Regions from separate parts of the Cellulosimicrobium sp. MI9406 genome, predicted to be linked through region 2. Evidence: riboswitches for the same ligand, from Rfam matches in the RefSeq annotation. Region 2 holds a riboswitch; each other region holds the start of a gene.
What was found. Region 2 has a riboswitch for S-adenosylmethionine ahead of MT994_RS07455 (NAD(P)H-dependent oxidoreductase). Riboswitches for the same ligand answer to the same signal wherever they lie in the genome.
Positions count from the first base shown of each region.

Region 1: it holds a riboswitch for S-adenosylmethionine, as region 2 does, so the genes downstream of both, MT994_RS00810 (hypothetical protein) here and MT994_RS07455 (NAD(P)H-dependent oxidoreductase) in region 2, are expected to answer to the same signal.
Region 3: it holds a riboswitch for S-adenosylmethionine, as region 2 does, so the genes downstream of both, MT994_RS01840 (methylenetetrahydrofolate reductase) here and MT994_RS07455 (NAD(P)H-dependent oxidoreductase) in region 2, are expected to answer to the same signal.

Region 1 covers NZ_JALIZI010000001.1:177,584-182,574, forward strand. Annotated here, with positions in the region: gene MT994_RS00800 (SIR2 family protein) at 1-225, shown strand, start outside; gene MT994_RS00805 (NERD domain-containing protein) at 278-1,945, opposite strand; gene MT994_RS00810 (hypothetical protein) at 2,011-2,610, opposite strand; SAM riboswitch class IV at 2,683-2,800, opposite strand; gene MT994_RS00815 (hypothetical protein) at 3,029-3,193, opposite strand; gene MT994_RS00820 (ubiquinone biosynthesis protein UbiD) at 3,320-4,582, shown strand; gene MT994_RS00825 (hypothetical protein) at 4,730-4,991, shown strand, end outside.
Region 2 covers NZ_JALIZI010000003.1:405,008-409,998, forward strand. Annotated here, with positions in the region: gene MT994_RS07440 (organic hydroperoxide resistance protein) at 86-517, shown strand; gene MT994_RS07445 (VOC family protein) at 580-1,014, opposite strand; gene gdhA (NADP-specific glutamate dehydrogenase) at 1,131-2,468, opposite strand; SAM riboswitch class IV at 2,695-2,797, shown strand; gene MT994_RS07455 (NAD(P)H-dependent oxidoreductase) at 2,852-3,451, shown strand; gene MT994_RS07460 (flavin reductase family protein) at 3,448-4,011, shown strand; gene MT994_RS07465 (hypothetical protein) at 4,098-4,490, opposite strand; gene MT994_RS07470 (aldo/keto reductase) at 4,603-4,991, opposite strand, start outside.
Region 3 covers NZ_JALIZI010000001.1:416,233-421,223, forward strand. Annotated here, with positions in the region: gene MT994_RS01825 (LytTR family DNA-binding domain-containing protein) at 1-310, shown strand, start outside; gene MT994_RS01830 (heavy metal transporter) at 307-774, shown strand; gene MT994_RS01835 (cation acetate symporter) at 771-2,294, shown strand; SAM riboswitch class I at 2,384-2,486, shown strand; gene MT994_RS01840 (methylenetetrahydrofolate reductase) at 2,492-3,553, shown strand; gene metE (5-methyltetrahydropteroyltriglutamate--homocysteine S-methyltransferase) at 3,586-4,991, shown strand, end outside.

The DNA of each region.
Region 1 (4,991 bases), on a different contig from region 2:
CGGGCCCTGACCGTCCTCCTCGACGTCGTCGCGATGCACGCGGAGCGCGAGGCACCCCACCTCCTCGACGCGCGGTACGTCGACGAGCGCGGCGAGGAGGCGGCATCGCTCGTCACCGACCTGAGGAACCTGGCGAGGACTGCCCGCCAGATCGGCGCCGACGACGCCTGGACCCAGCTCGCCGACGCCCTCGACCAGTTCGGTGCCGGATCGACCGACGGCTGAATCTCACCCGGCGCACGACGCCGTCGTCCACCGCGGACGTCCACGGCGAGGCTCAGGCCGGCGACCACTCCTGCGCCCGGGCGAGGCGACGGCGGACCGCTTCTCCCCCGATGTCCTCGATCCACGAGCGGTCACCCACGACGACCAGGAGCGACCGCGCCCGGGAGAGCCCGGTGTAGAGCATCTCGCGCGCCCGGACGACGTCGCGGACGCCGTTGACGGCCAGCACGACGACCGGACGCTCGAGCCCCTTGAACCCGAGGACGTGCCCGTAGAACACGTCGTCCTCGGCGAAGAACGCGTCCCAGTAGGCGGCGTGGCCGCCCGCCTCGACCTCGTTCACCTGCTGCGGGTGCCGACGCCCGGTCGCGAGCAGCGCGAGCTGCCCGCTCCCCCACCCCTCGTCGAGCAGGGCCTCCACCGCGTCGTCCGCAGCGCCGACGGCGTCGGTCGCAGGAACGTCGACGACCCGGACGGGCGGCCCCTCCATGCCGCGCGGCGTGATGCGCTCCGGCGAGAGCGCCCCGAACACCTGGGCGACCTGCTTCGTCGAGCGCAGGTTCTCGTGCAGGGTCACCGGCACGAGCTCCAGCGGGACGCGTCCCTCGCGAGGGAAGACGCGCTGCGCGTCGTCCATGAAGACGTACAGACCGCCGGAGTCCTGGTCGCGCAGGCAGCGCAGCAGCGACGGCCACCAGAGGTCGCCGAAGTCCTGCGCCTCGTCGACCACGACCGCGTCGAAGAGGTCGGCCGCGCCGCGTGCGTCGGCGAGCGCGCCGAGCGCGAGCGGCAGCCGCCGCTCCCAGTAGTCCGGGTCGTCGTCCGCGCCGGGATCCGCGCCCCAGGCCAGCGGCAGGTCGTGGAAGAGACCGACGTAGGCCGGACGGTCGCGCGCCGGCCACTGCTCGACGATCCGCTCGAAGTAGCGGCCGAGCCCGCGCGAGTAGCACAGGAGGGCGATCCGCTCGCCGGCTCGCGCTCGCCGTCGCGCCTGTTCGAGAGCGAGCCACGTCTTGCCACACCCCGCGCCGCCGACGACGCGCATCCGGTGCACCTCCGAGAGCGCGTCGAGCGTGCGGGACTGGTCGCGGGTCATCTGCTCGAGCCGCGTCTCGTGCTGCGCCGCGAGCGCCAGGTGCTCCGCCTGGCTGGGAAAGCCCCCGGTGAGCGACTCGACGAGGTCGGGGACGTCGTCGAGGGCGAGCGGCGCGTGCCCCTGGCCGTGGCGCTCGATCGCGTGCTTGACGCGGTCGGCCACGCCGAGCGGCCGCTCCAGGTCCGTGCGGTCGACGAGCATGTCTCGCGGCAGGTCGAGCGACGACCAGTCGGCCGGCACGTACCGGTGCGGCAGAGCGACGAGGTGCGCGGTGCGCGCCCCGCCGGCCCAGAGGCCGCGACGACGCAGCAGCGCCTGGAGCGCGTGCCGGGCCCCCTGCACCTGACGGACCGGGTCGATGCGGTGCCTACGGTCGCCGCTGCCCTGGTACCACGCGCCCTCGTGCCGGTCGACGTAACCGCCCTTGACCTCGATCGCCGCGATCCCGACTCCCGGCCACGCGACGAGCACGTCGATCTCGTACTCGTGCTCGTCCTCCTGGAGGTGCAGGCCGTGGACGACGACCGCGTCGTCCGGCAGCTGCGCGACGAGCGCCTCCCACACGGCGCGCTCTGCGCCGCCGTCGTCGGGAAACGTCGGGTCGGGGGGATACGCGTGCGGCATGACCTGTTCGTACCGCACCGGCCCGATGCCGTCACGGGTGCCGGCGGGACGGTGCGCCACCCTCATCAGATTTCACCCGCCTTCGCGGAGGCGACCACGCTTGCGGGATGCACGGCACGCACCCACGCGAGGTAGGCCGCGCGGCGGGCGGCGTCGTCGAAGCTGCCGTGGGCTGCCCAGTGGTCGTGCCAGGTGAAGAGGCGCTCGGGCCGCGAACGCATCGCGTCCTCGATGATGCCGTCCTGGACCGTCCGCCGGCCCCAGTACGGCGCGCTCGGGTCGAGCCGGAGGACGGGGAGACCCGTGGCGCGCGCCAGGCGCCACCGCTCGGGAAAGACCAGCGTCACGTAGGCGCGCATCCGTGGCTTCATCGGGTCGTCCTGGTGGCGCGGCGCGAGCGACGGCACGCCCAGTGCCGAGGTGAGACGCGAGTCGACGGCGAGGCAGTCCGCGCACACGGAACGCTGCACCCGCAAGGTCCCGTGGGAGTACGAACTACCCCGCAGGCACACCTGGCACAGGGTCAGTCCGGCGCCGACGGCGCACGCGCGGGACGGCGTCGGGCGGGGGACGCCGGTGTGGACGGGGCAGATCAGCCCTCCGTCGGCGGTGAGGAGGACGCGGCACGCCTCGTCGGTGCGGACCCAGTGGGTGAGGACGGACATCGGTACAGCCCTTCGTTCAGGGCCGACGACCGGTCGGCGCGCACCGTCGCGGTGCGGCCGAGGCGGACGTCGACCTCGCACTTCCCTCGGCCGGTCGGCCGGGGGCCGGTCTTCCTCCTGGGGCACCGTGCGCGAGGGGCGCGGTTGCCGGACCAGCACGCGGAGGGCGTATCGCTGGACACTCGTGACCTGGGCAGATGTCTACCTCATCCGCCGACGGACAGCAAGAACGCTCCTCGTGTCCGCCGGGCTCCGCGCCCTCGGAGCGGTGCCGAACCCAGGTCGCCTCGCAGCACCCGCTCCCCAGCCGCGCAAGGCGCGTCCGGCACAGGGTCGTCTCGGCGGGAACGGGGTGAGGTCTCTGATGGGCAGGAACTGCTCGGCCAAGGGGCCGGCGGAGTCGCCCGGTGGCGCGCCCTTAGCGGCCGTCCAACAACCCGATCGCGACGCCGACCACCAGCACCGCCACGATGACGACGACGCACCACAGCACCCCGACGAGCCCAGGCCGGGGCCCGTCGGGCCGTCCACCGTCGTCGGGCGGCCTGTCCTCGCGCCGCGGGTCGTCAGGCTGTCGGTCCATACCGCCAGGACACCACGCGGGCCGCGGGCGAGCGCGGGCAGGGAGCGGCCGGACCCCGCCGACGCGCGAGCCCCGGCACCGCTCCGTAGTCTCGCGGGATCCCTGGTTCCGGCGAAAGGTGACCCCATGACCGACGCCCCGACCCCTCCCCCGGCGACGGGCCGCATCGTGCTCCTCGGCGCGACGGGCTACACGGGCACGCTCGTCGCGCACGAGCTCGTGGCCCGCGGCGCGAGGCCCGTGCTCGCGGGTCGGTCCCAGGACCGGTTGGAGGCGCTCGCCGCCGACCTCGCCGCGGAGACACCGACCGCGACCGCACGGACCGCGGCGGCACCGTCCGCGACGGCACCGTCCGCGGCCCGTCACCGCGCCGAGCCCGCGGGCTCGCGCGAGGCCGGGAGCCCGCCGTCGGGCACCGCTGCGCGCACGCCGCTCGAGACCGCGGTCGCGGACGTCGACGACGCGCGGACCGTGCGTGCGCTGGTCGAACCGGGCGACGTGCTGATCTCGACGGTCGGCCCGTTCGGGCGGCACGGCGGCCCGGCGGTCGAGGCCGCGATCGAGGCGGGCGCGGTGTACCTCGACTCGACGGGCGAGCCAGCGTTCATCCGGCGCGTGTTCGACGAGCTCGGGCCGCGCGCCCGGCGCACGGGTGCGGCGCTGCTCACGGCGTTCGGCCACGACTGGGTGCCCGGCAACCTCTCGGGGGCGCTCGCGCTCCAGGAGGAGGGCGCCGACGCGGTGCGCCTGGAGATCGGCTACTTCCCCACCGGCGGCGGCGTGAGCGGCGGCACGCGCGTGAGCGCGCTGGAGACGGCGCTCGAGCCGTCGTACGCGTGGCGCGACGGCGGTCTCCGGAGCGAGCGCATCGCGGCGCGCGTCGTCACGTTCGACGTCGGCCCCGGCCGGCGCGTGCGGGGCGTCACCGCGGGCGGCACCGAGCCGTTCACGCTCCCCGGGCTCGAGCGGGGGCTGCGCGACGTCGAGGTGGCGCTGGGCGTGTCCGGTCCCGCGGTGCGGCTCGCGCCGGTGGCGACGGCGGTCGCGACGGCCGCGCTGCGCGTCCCCGGGCTCGGCGACGGCCTGCGGCGGCTCGCCCGCTCGCGCAGCGGGTCGAGCGGCGGGCCGGACGAGGCAGCCCGCGCGGCGTCGCGCACGCACGTGCTCGCGGTCGCACGCGATGCCGAGGGCAAGGTGCTGCGCCGGGCCCGACTCGACGGTCCCGACGCGTACGACCTCACGGCCCACTACCTCGCGTGGGGCGCGACCCGAGCAGCGGCCGGCGAGACGAACGGGACGGGAGCGCTAGGCCCGGTCCAGGCGTTCGGCCTCCAGCCGCTGCTGGCCGCGGCCCGCGCCGCCGACACGACGGTGACCACCAACCGCTGACCACCACGCCCTCACCGACCGTCGACCACGGGGTTGCCGACCAGAAACAGCCGCAAGAGGTCGCCATCCCCGTGTTCGACCCACGGCGTGGCTAGGACGGGGCGGCAGGTGGGCCCGGCGGGGCAAGGCGATCGTAGGATCGGGGTGATGTCTGACCACACGATTGGGGCGCCGTCCGCCCCTCATGACGAATCGCCCCTGCCGCCGTCTGCCGCGCTCGCGCGCAAGACCGCGGACCCGAAGGCCATCCTGCGGCTGGTGGGCAACGACGAGTCCGTCGACGACCTGCCGCGCACGCCCGAGGGGCTCATGGAGCCGCCGTCGGGCGTCGGGACGAAGATCCGCAACGGGGTGCTGCTCGCGCTGCTGTCGGGCGGGTTCGTCTGGCTCGTGACGGTCAACGCGTGGG
Region 2 (4,991 bases):
TTGCGCGCGGTCGGCCGCCAGTCTAGGTTCTCCGATGTAGACGTACTAGTAACTCTACTTCGATCCCACTCTCGAGAGGCACCTCATGGCTGACACCCTCTACACCGCCGTGGCCACCGCGACCGGCGACGGTCGCGCCGGAGGCCGCGCCGTGTCCGACGACGGCCAGCTCGACGTCACGCTCGCCGTCCCGCGCCAGATGGGCGGCCCCGGTGGCGGGACGAACCCGGAGCAGCTGTTCGCAGCCGGGTGGTCGTCATGCTTCCACTCGGCGCTGAAGATGGTCGCGGCGCAGCGCAAGGTCCCCGTGGCCGACTCCGCCGTCGTCGCCGAGGTCGACCTCGTCCCGACCGGCGACGGCGGCTTCTCGCTCGGCGCGACGCTGCACGTCGAGCTCGGGGGCGGCGTCACCCAGGACGTCGCCGAGGAGCTCGCGGAGGCCGCGCACGCCGTCTGCCCGTACTCGCTCGCGACCCGGGGCAACATCCCGGTCACCGTCCGCACGACGGTCGCGTAGGGCACCCCTCGGCACGACCGCCGGGGCCGGCTGGCGGAGCGGTCCGCGGGTCGGCCCGGCCGTCAGTCCAGGCAGAACTCGTTGCCCTCGACGTCCTGCATGACGATGCAGGACTCGTTCTCCTCGTCGGCGACCATCACGCGCACGCACGTCGCGCCGAGCGCGACGAGCCGGTCGCGCTCGGCCTCGAGCGCGGCGAGGCGCTCGGCGCCCACGAGCCCGGTGCCGGCACGCACGTCGAGGTGCACGCGGTTCTTGACGACCTTGCCCTCGGGAACACGCTGGAAGTACAGGCGCGGACCGGCCCCGGTGGGGTCGCTGCACGCGGACCACGCGTCCCGCTCTGTGGCCGGGAGGGAGGCCTCGGCGTCGTCCCAGGTGCTGAAGCCCTCCGGGGGCGGCGCCGGGACGTAGCCCAGCACCTCGCACCAGAACCGGGCGACGCGCCGTGGCTGCGCGCAGTCGAACGTGACCTGGACCTGCCTGACCGTCGCCATCCGGCCACCCTAGGCGCCCGACCCTTCTCGGCCGGAGGGCTTTTCACGGGCGCACGACGGCCGCCGATGCCACCGCTCTGCGCGGGGCACCGACGGCCGTCGTCGTGCGGCTCGGGTCAGATGACGCCGAGCGCGAGGATCGCGTCGGCGACCTTGGTGAAGCCCGCGATGTTGGCGCCGAGCACGTAGTTGCCGGGCGTGCCGTACTCGTCGGCCGTCTCGACGCAGCGGTCGTGGATGCCCGCCATGATCTGCGCGAGGCGGTCCTCCGTGTACTCGAAGGACCACGCGTCGCGCGACGCGTTCTGCTGCATCTCGAGGGCCGACGTCGCGACGCCGCCCGCGTTGGCTGCCTTGCCCGGCGCGAAGAGGACGCCCGCCTCCTGGAGCAGCGCGACGGCGCTCGGCGTCGTGGGCATGTTGGCGCCCTCCGCGACCGCGACGACGCCGTTCGCGACGAGCTGCTTGGCCGCCGCCTCGTCGAGCTCGTTCTGCGTCGCGCACGGGAGCGCGACGTCGCACGGCACGTCCCAGATGGACCCGTCGGTGACGACGCGGGCCCCGGGGCGGCGCGCGGCGTAGTCGGCGACGCGCCCGCGCTCGACCTCCTTGATCTGGCGCAGGAGCTCGAGGTCGACCCCGGCCTCGTCGACGACGTACCCCGACGAGTCGGAGAACGCGACCACGTTCGCGCCGAGCTGCTGCGCCTTGGCCGTCGCGTAGATCGCGACGTTGCCCGAGCCCGAGACGACGACGCGGCGCCCGTCGAGCTCCTGCCCGCGCGTCTCCAGCATGTTCTGCGCGAAGAGGACCGTGCCGTAGCCCGTGGCCTCCGTGCGGACGAGCGAGCCGCCCCACGAGATGCCCTTGCCCGTGAGGACGCCGGACTCGTACCGGTTGGTGATGCGCTTGTACTGCCCGAAGAGGTAGCCGATCTCGCGGCCGCCCACGCCGATGTCGCCCGCGGGGACGTCCGTGTTCTCGCCGATGTGCCGGTAGAGCTCCGTCATGAACGACTGGCAGAACCGCATGACCTCGCCGTCGGACCGCCCGCGCGGGTCGAAGTCGGAGCCGCCCTTGCCGCCGCCGATGGGCATGCCCGTGAGCGAGTTCTTGAAGATCTGCTCGAAGCCGAGGAACTTCACGATGCCCAGGTAGACCGACGGGTGGAACCGCAGGCCGCCCTTGTACGGGCCGAGCGCGGAGTTGAACTCGACGCGGAAGCCGCGGTTGATCTGCACGCGCCCGGTGTCGTCCACCCACGGGACCCGGAAGATGATCTGGCGCTCCGGCTCGCACACGCGCTCGAGGACGGCGGCCTCGACGTAGCGCGGGTGCTTGCGCAGCACGGGGCCGAGCGAGTCGAAGACCTCGCGCACGGCCTGGTGGAACTCGGCCTCGCCGGGGTTGCGACGCAGGACCTCGTCGTAGACGGACTGCAGTCGGCTGTCCATGGGTACTCCTCGTCTGACGCGGGCGGAACTCCTGCTGACGGTACGCCTGTGCCAGAAGCTCCCGTCACACCGTCTCACTCCGCGCGCACCGGGACGGGCGGCCGCAGGGCAGGAGCGACCGCACGGGGCGGCACAGGAGTCGCCGACGACGACACATCCGTCCACCCACTGAGAAACCCTACCGATCCGGTGCGGTTTCACGGGGCGGTTGCTATACCCGTCCCCAGGTCACGAGCGCCAGCGCGAAGCCCCGGCTCGCTGGCCGGCAACCCCCTGTCACGGCGGGGTGCTCCGGGAGATGACCAGGCCGGGCCCGGCCTGCCCCGCCACCGGCGGGGACGGCCCGCACGGCAAGCGTGATCGACGACTACTGCGAGGTGCACATGACCCACCACCCCACCCACCCGACGGTGCTCGCCGTCTCGGGCAACCCGCGGCCCGGCTCGCGCACGCTCGGCGCCGCCGAGACGGTCGCGCGCCGCGTCGCCGACCTCCTCGGCGCGGACGACGTCGCCACGGTCGACCTGGCGTCGCTCGCCGGCGAGGTGCTCGCCGCCGACCACCCGGCGGCCGACGCCGCCCGTGAGCAGCTCGCCCGGGCGACCGTCGCCGTCGTGGCGACGCCGGTCTACAAGGCGTCCTACACCGGGCTGCTGAAGGCCTTCCTCGACCTCTACGGCCCCGACGGGCTCGCGGGCGTCGTCGTGGTTCCGCTCGTCGTGTCCGGGAACCCGGCGCACGCGCTCGTCGGGGAGGTGCACCTGCGACCCGTGCTCGTCGAGCTCGGCGCCGTCGTCCCGACCCGGTCGCTCACGGTCACCGAGCCGCAGCTCGCGGACCTGGGACCGGTCGTGGACGCGTGGCTCGCGCGCGCGGGCGACGCCCTGCGCCGCGCCACGGCGCAGCTCCCCCCGGCGGAGGACCGCCCGTCGGCCCGCACCGACGCAGCCGTCGCCGACGCGTTCGCGGGGGTGGCCCGATGACCGCCGAGCTCACCCACCTGGAGGCCCTCCTGGCCGAGCAGGACGAGCCCCAGCTCTCCCCCGACGAGTACAAGGCCGTGTTCCGCGGCCACCCCGCGGGCGTCGCCGTCGTCGCGCTCGAGCACGGCGACCGCCTCGTCGGCTTCACCGCGACGTCGGTCATCTCCGTCTCGGCCGCGCCCCCGCTGCTCGCGTTCTCGCTCGCGTCCACGTCGTCGTCGTGGCCCGCGGTCTCGACGGCGCGCACGCTGACCGTGAGCTTCCTCGCGGACCACCAGGACGACATCTCGGCCCGGTTCGCGACGAGCGGCATCGACCGGTTCGCGGACGGCGGCTGGTCGCGCCTGCCGACGGGCGAGCCCGTGATCGACGGCGCGCTGTCGTGGGTGCGCGGGCGGGTCGTCCAGCGCACCCCGGTGGGCGACTCCTACCTCGTCTCGCTGCGCGCGCTCGCGTCGAGCGTCGGCGCCGCGCCCGGGGCGTCGCGGGAGGCGGCGGCGTCGCCGCTCGTCTACCACGACCGCACCTACCACCGGATCGGCGACCACTCCGCGCTCTGAGCACACGGACGGGCGAGGGGCCCGACGGCGGAGGTCCCGCCGTCGGGCCCCTCGCCCGTCCCGTGCCGCCCCTCACGGGTGGTCCGTCACCAGCTCCAGCCGCGCGCGCTGAGCTCGAGCTCCTCGCGGAACCGCTCGTCGTCGCCGGTGCGGAAGCCCGCGCGCAGGGGCGCGTCCGCGACCGGGAGCCCCGTGAGCCGACAGGCCTCGCGCAGCAGCGCGTCGTAGGCGCCCTGGACCGCGAGGTAGTGGTGGGCGCGCGCGTAGACGTCCGGGTCGGCCTCGATGCGCCGGAGCTCCGCGGCGAGCGCGGTGAGCCGCACCTGGAGCGCGAGCGTCGTGAGCGGGTCCGGGGCCGCGGCGGCACGACGGCGCCCGCCCGTCCGGTGGCTCGGAGGCCGCCCGGCCCGGCGCAGCACCCACCACGCGGCGGCGGCCGTGCACGCCGTCGCGCACCAGATCATGAGCAGCCACGACATCGGAGCCGACCTCTGCGCGGGGAGACCCACAGGACCTCTCCAGTCTAGGTCTCCCCGGCCCCGCGAGGCAGGGTGGGCGGCCCCCTGTCCTCGCCGCCGCCCGCGCGGCGGGTCAGCCGTCGAGGAGGTCCGGCTGCGGGTGCCGCACGCCCTGGACGGCCGCGCGCGGGATCGCCGCGCCGATCGTCGCGACGTCGTCCGGCGTCAGCTCGACCGCGGCCGCCGCGACGTTCTGCTCCAGGTACGCGACGCGCTTCGTCCCCGGGATCGGGACGACGTCGTCGCCCTGCGCGAGGAGCCACGCGAGCGCGAGCTGTGCCGTCGTGACGCCGTGTTCCGCGGCGAGCTGCTCCAGGGAGCGCACGAGGCCGCGGTTGTGCTCGAACGCCTCCCCGGCGTACCGGGCGTGGGCGCGGCGCACGTCGTCCTCCGCGAAGCCGTCGGTGGCGTCCACGGTCCCGGTGAGGATGCCCCGGCCGAGCGGCGAGAAGGGCACGAAGC
Region 3 (4,991 bases), on a different contig from region 2:
GACCACGCGGCTCGTCCGGCGCAGCGCGGTGCGGTGGGTGCAGGCGCAGGGCGACTACTCCCGGCTCGTGACGGACACCGAACAGTTCCTCGTGCGCGAGCCGCTCTCCGACCTCGAGGAGCGGTGGGCGCCCGCGGGGTTCCTGCGCGTGCACCGGTCGTACCTCGTGGACCGCGCGGCCGTGACCGCGGCACGGTTCGGCGGGGCGCAGCCCGCGCTCGTCGTCGCCGGGCACGAGGTCCCGGTGAGCCGGCGCATGGTGCCCGCCGTGCGCGAGGCGCTCCTCGGGCCGCACCGGGGCGCGCCGTGACGGGCACCGACCCGCGTCGTGACGCGCGCGTGCGCGTCCGGTCCACCGACCTCCCCGCGACGCGCCCCGGCCCTCGCCCCGGCCCCGGTGAGGGCGCCGTCCCGGAGGGCGGGGCGCCGTCGGGCACGGCGCGGACCGGCGAGCCGGACGACGCCGCGACCGCCTACACGCGCGGGCTCGTGCGGGCCCAGCTCCGGCTCGGGCTGGCGTGCGTGGCGTCGTTCCTCGCGGTCGTCACGCTGCTCACGGTGACGATGAGCGGCGTGCCCGCGCTGGACGGCGTCGTGCTGCTCGGCGTGCCGCTGCCGTGGCTCGTGCACGCGTACGGCTTCTACCCCGTGATCGTCGCGTTCGCGGTCGTCTTCGCGGTCGCGGCGGCGCGCAACGAGCGCCGGTACCGCGCGCTCGCCGAGGGCACGGGCGCGCCCGACGAGCCCGGCCCCGACGACGGCGGTGCGCCGTGACCAGCGCGCTGCCCCTCGTCGCAATCGCGCTGCTCCTCCTCGCGACCGGCCTCATCGGGTTCTACGGCCTGCGGATCTCGCGCACCACGAGCGACTTCTTCGTCGCGTCGCGCACCGTGCGGCCGGTCTGGAACGCGTCGGCGATCAGCGGCGAGTACCTGTCCGCGGGCACGTTCCTCGGGCTCTCGGGTCTCGTGCTGCTGTCCGGCGCGGAGGCGTTCTGGTTCCCCGTGGGGTACGCGGCGGGCTACCTGCTCGTCCTGCTGTTCGTCGCGGGCCCCCTGCGGCGCAGCGGCGCGTACACGATCCCCGACTTCGTGCACGCCCGGCTCGACTCCGTGGTCGCGCGCCGCGTGACGAGCGTGCTCGTGCTCGTCATCGGGTGGCTCTACGTGGTGCCGCAGCTCCACGGGGCGGCGCTCGTCATCACGAGCGTGGCCGCGGTGCCGCCGTGGGTCGGCTCGGTGGGGATCGCGGTCGTGGTGAGCGCCGTCGTCGCCGCGGGCGGGATGCGCTCCATCACGTTCGTCCAGGCGTTCCAGTTCTGGGTCAAGCTCACCGCGCTCGCGGTGCCGCTCGTCTTCGTGCTCATGGCGCTCGGCGGGGCGTTCGAGCCCGGCGGCGCCGTCGTCACGTTCGACCCCGCCGCCGTGTTCCCCCACGAGGCCGGGCCGGGCGGCCTCGACGCGTACGCCACGGTCTCGCTCCTGCTCGCCCTCCTGCTCGGCACGACCGGGCTGCCGCACGTCCTCGTGCGCTTCTACACCTCGCCCGACGGCGGCTCGGCCCGCCGCACGACCGTGGTCGTGCTCGTCATGATCAGCGTGTTCTACATGGTGTCGAGCACGCTCGGGCTCGTGGCGCGGGTCGTCGCGCCCGACCTCGCGGCGCCCGGGGTGGCGGACACGGTCGTCCTCACGCTACCGACCCGCCTCGTGCCCGGGCTCGGCGGCGAGCTCCTCGCCGCGCTCGTCGTCGCCGGGGCGTTCGCCGCGTTCCTCGGGACGTCGTCGGGGCTCGTGGTCGCGCTGGCGGGCGTCGTGAGCCAGGACCTGTTCGGCGGCACCGTGCGGTCCTTCCGCTGGTCGGCGGTCGCGTGCACGCTCATCCCCCTCGCCTTCGCGCTCGTCACCATCCCGCAGGGCCTCGTGACGAGCGTCGGGACGGTGTTCGTCTTCGCCGCGTCGGCCCTGTCCCCCGTGATCCTGCTCGGCGTGTGGTGGCGCGGCCTCACCGCGCGCGGCGCGGTGGCGGGCATGGTCGTGGGCGCCGTCCTGTGCGCGACGGCGCTGCTCGCGTCGTCCGCGCTCGTCGCCGCGGGGTACGGGAGCCCGTCCGGCAGCACGGCCGACGGCGTCCCCGGCGTCGTGCGCGCCCTGCTCGCCCAGCCCGCCGCCTGGACCATCCCGCTCGCGACGGCGACCGTCGTCGTCGTGTCGCTCCTCGACCGGCGCGGCCCGCCGCTGCGCACCGACCGGTTCCTCCGCCGTCTGCACGTGCCCGAGCGCCGTCGAGCCTGAGACTCGTCGCACCGGGAGCTCCGACGACCCTCCGCATCTCACCTGGCGGGCGCTCTCGACCGCATGTCGGATGGGTCGTAGGATCGTGGCAACCATCCAGAGCGGTCGAGAGTCCTGGCTCGACGACACCGCAGCAACCCGCCGACGGAAGCCTCCCGAGGACAAAGGTGCTAACGCCAGGGTCGATGGAGTGACGCATGACCTCAGAGGCATCCTTCGCGCACCGTCCGGGCCGTCCGCGGCCGACGGTGTCGTTCGAGCTCATGCCCCCGCGCCGACCGGACGCGGCCCCGAAGTTCTGGGAGACGGCACGCCGTCTCGTCGCGACGCACCCCGACTTCGTGTCCGTGACGTACGGCGCCGCGGGCACCGACCGCGCGACCGCGCGCCAGGTCGTCGGACGCCTGCTCCAGGGCACGCCCGTGCTGCCGATCGCGCACCTCACCTGCGTCGGGGCGTCGCGCGAGGACGTGGAGTCGGTCATCACCGACTTCCTCGACGAGGGCGTGCGGAGCTTCCTCGCACTGCGGGGCGACCCGCCGCGCGACCAGCCGGACTGGCAGCCCGCGCCGGACGGCGTCCGGTCGTCGACCGAGCTCGTCGCCCTGCTGCGCGAGGTCGAGGCGTCGCGCTGCGCGTCCGACCCGGCCGTCGCGCTGCGCGGCGCGGCCCGGCCGCTGACGATCGCCGTCGCGACGTTCTGCGACGGCAACCCCGCCGCCGGCACGACGCGCACCCAGGAGGTGCGACGCCTCTGGCAGAAGCAGCAGGCCGGCGCGAGCTTCGCGATCACGCAGCTCTTCTACGACGCGTCGTCGTACACCGACTTCGTCGCCGAGGCCCGCGCGGCCGGCGTGACGATCCCCATCCTCGCCGGGCTGCTGCCCACGACGGAGCCCGCGCGGCTCCGTCGCGTCGAGGAGCTCACGGGCGTGCGCGCGCCCCAGCACCTGCTGGACGCGCTCGACGCCCTGCCCGACCCGGAGGCGCAGCACGCCTACGGGATCGCGTACTCGGTCGACCTCGCGCAGCGCGTCCTCGACGCGGGCACGCCCGGTCTGCACGTGTACACGTTCAACAAGCACCGCGCCGCTCTTGACCTGCTCGAGGGTGTCCACCTCGGCGGCGGGTCGGTCGGGACCGGGGGCGGCGCCAGCGCCGCCGCCGCCCCGCTCGTCCCGGACCTGGCCAGCGGGCCGTGGGTCACCGGCACCTCCCTGCCCACGACGAGCGCCGCCACGCACGGCGCGCCCGTCTGACCGGTCCTCCGGACCAGCAAGAGGTTTCGATCATGGCCACTTCCGTACCCTCCCCTACCCAGAACCTGGTCGGCTTCCCCGCCGGCACCGTGCTCGGCTACCCGCGCATCGGCCGCCGCCGCGAGCTGAAGAAGGCCGTCGAGGAGTTCTGGGCCGGCAAGACCTCGGCCGAGGAGCTCGAGGCCACGGCCCGCGAGCTGCGCCTCGCGACCGTCCGCCGGCTCGTCGACCTCGGCCTCGGCGCCGACGACGCGTCCGTCCCCGGCTCGTTCTCCTTCTACGACCAGGTGCTCGACGCCGCCGCCTCCCTCGGGGCGGTCCCGTCGCGGTTCGCGTCGCTGACCGACGACGCGGGCCGCCTCGACCTCGCGGGCTACTTCACCGTGGCGCGCGGCCAGGGGGACGACGCCCCGCTCGAGATGACCAAGTGGTTCGACACCAACTACCACTACCTGGTCCCCGAGATCGGCCCGGACACCCCGATCCGGTTCGTCGACGACCGCGTCGTGCGCGAGTTCGTCGAGGCGAAGGAGGCCAGCGTCGTGACGCGGCCCGTCGTCGTCGGGCCGGTCACGTTCCTCGCGCTGTCCAAGGCCGCCGACGACGCGCCCGCCGGGTACTCGCCGCTCGTCCGCCTCGACGACGTCGTGGCCGCCTACGCCGACCTGCTCCGCGCGCTCGCCGCCGCGGGGGCGCCGTGGGTCCAGCTCGACGAGCCGATCCTCGTCACCGACTCGGTCGACGTGCCGTTCGCCGACCTCGCCGCCGCCGTGGAGTCCGCGTACCGCAAGCTCGCGACGGAGCTCTCCGTCGGTGCCGAGGACGCCGCGCAGGCGCGTCCCGCGATCCTCGTCGCCGCGCCGTTCGGCGGCCTCCAGGCCGCCGCCGAGCACGACGGCGCCGCGGCCCGCGACGGTCTCGCGCTGCTCGCCGGCACGGACGTGGACGCCATCGCGATCGACCTCGTCAAGGGCGCCGTCCCGGCGGCGGCCGACGGCGCCGTCCCCGGCCTCGCGGGCAAGACGCTCGTCGCGGGCGTGATCGACGGGCACAACGTGTGGCGCGCCGACCTCGCGGCGAAGCTCGACGTCGTCGACACCGTCCGGGACCTGGGCGCGGGCGCGGTCACCGTCGGCACGTCGACGTCGCTGCTGCACGTGCCGCACGACGTCGAGGACGAGGCGTTCGCCGAGCCCGGCACGGCGTCGGGCACGACGCTCGACCCGCGCCTGCGCGACTGGCTCGCGTTCGCGGACCAGAAGGTCGGCGAGGTCGCGACGCTCGCCCGCGCGCTCACGGAGGGTCGCGACGCCGTCGCGCCGGAGATCGAGGCGTCCCACGCGGCGGTGGCCTCGCGCGCCGCGGCGAGCGGCGTCGTCGTGCCGGCGGTGCGCGAGCGCGCAGCCGCGCTGACCGACGCGGACTTCGCACGCGGCGA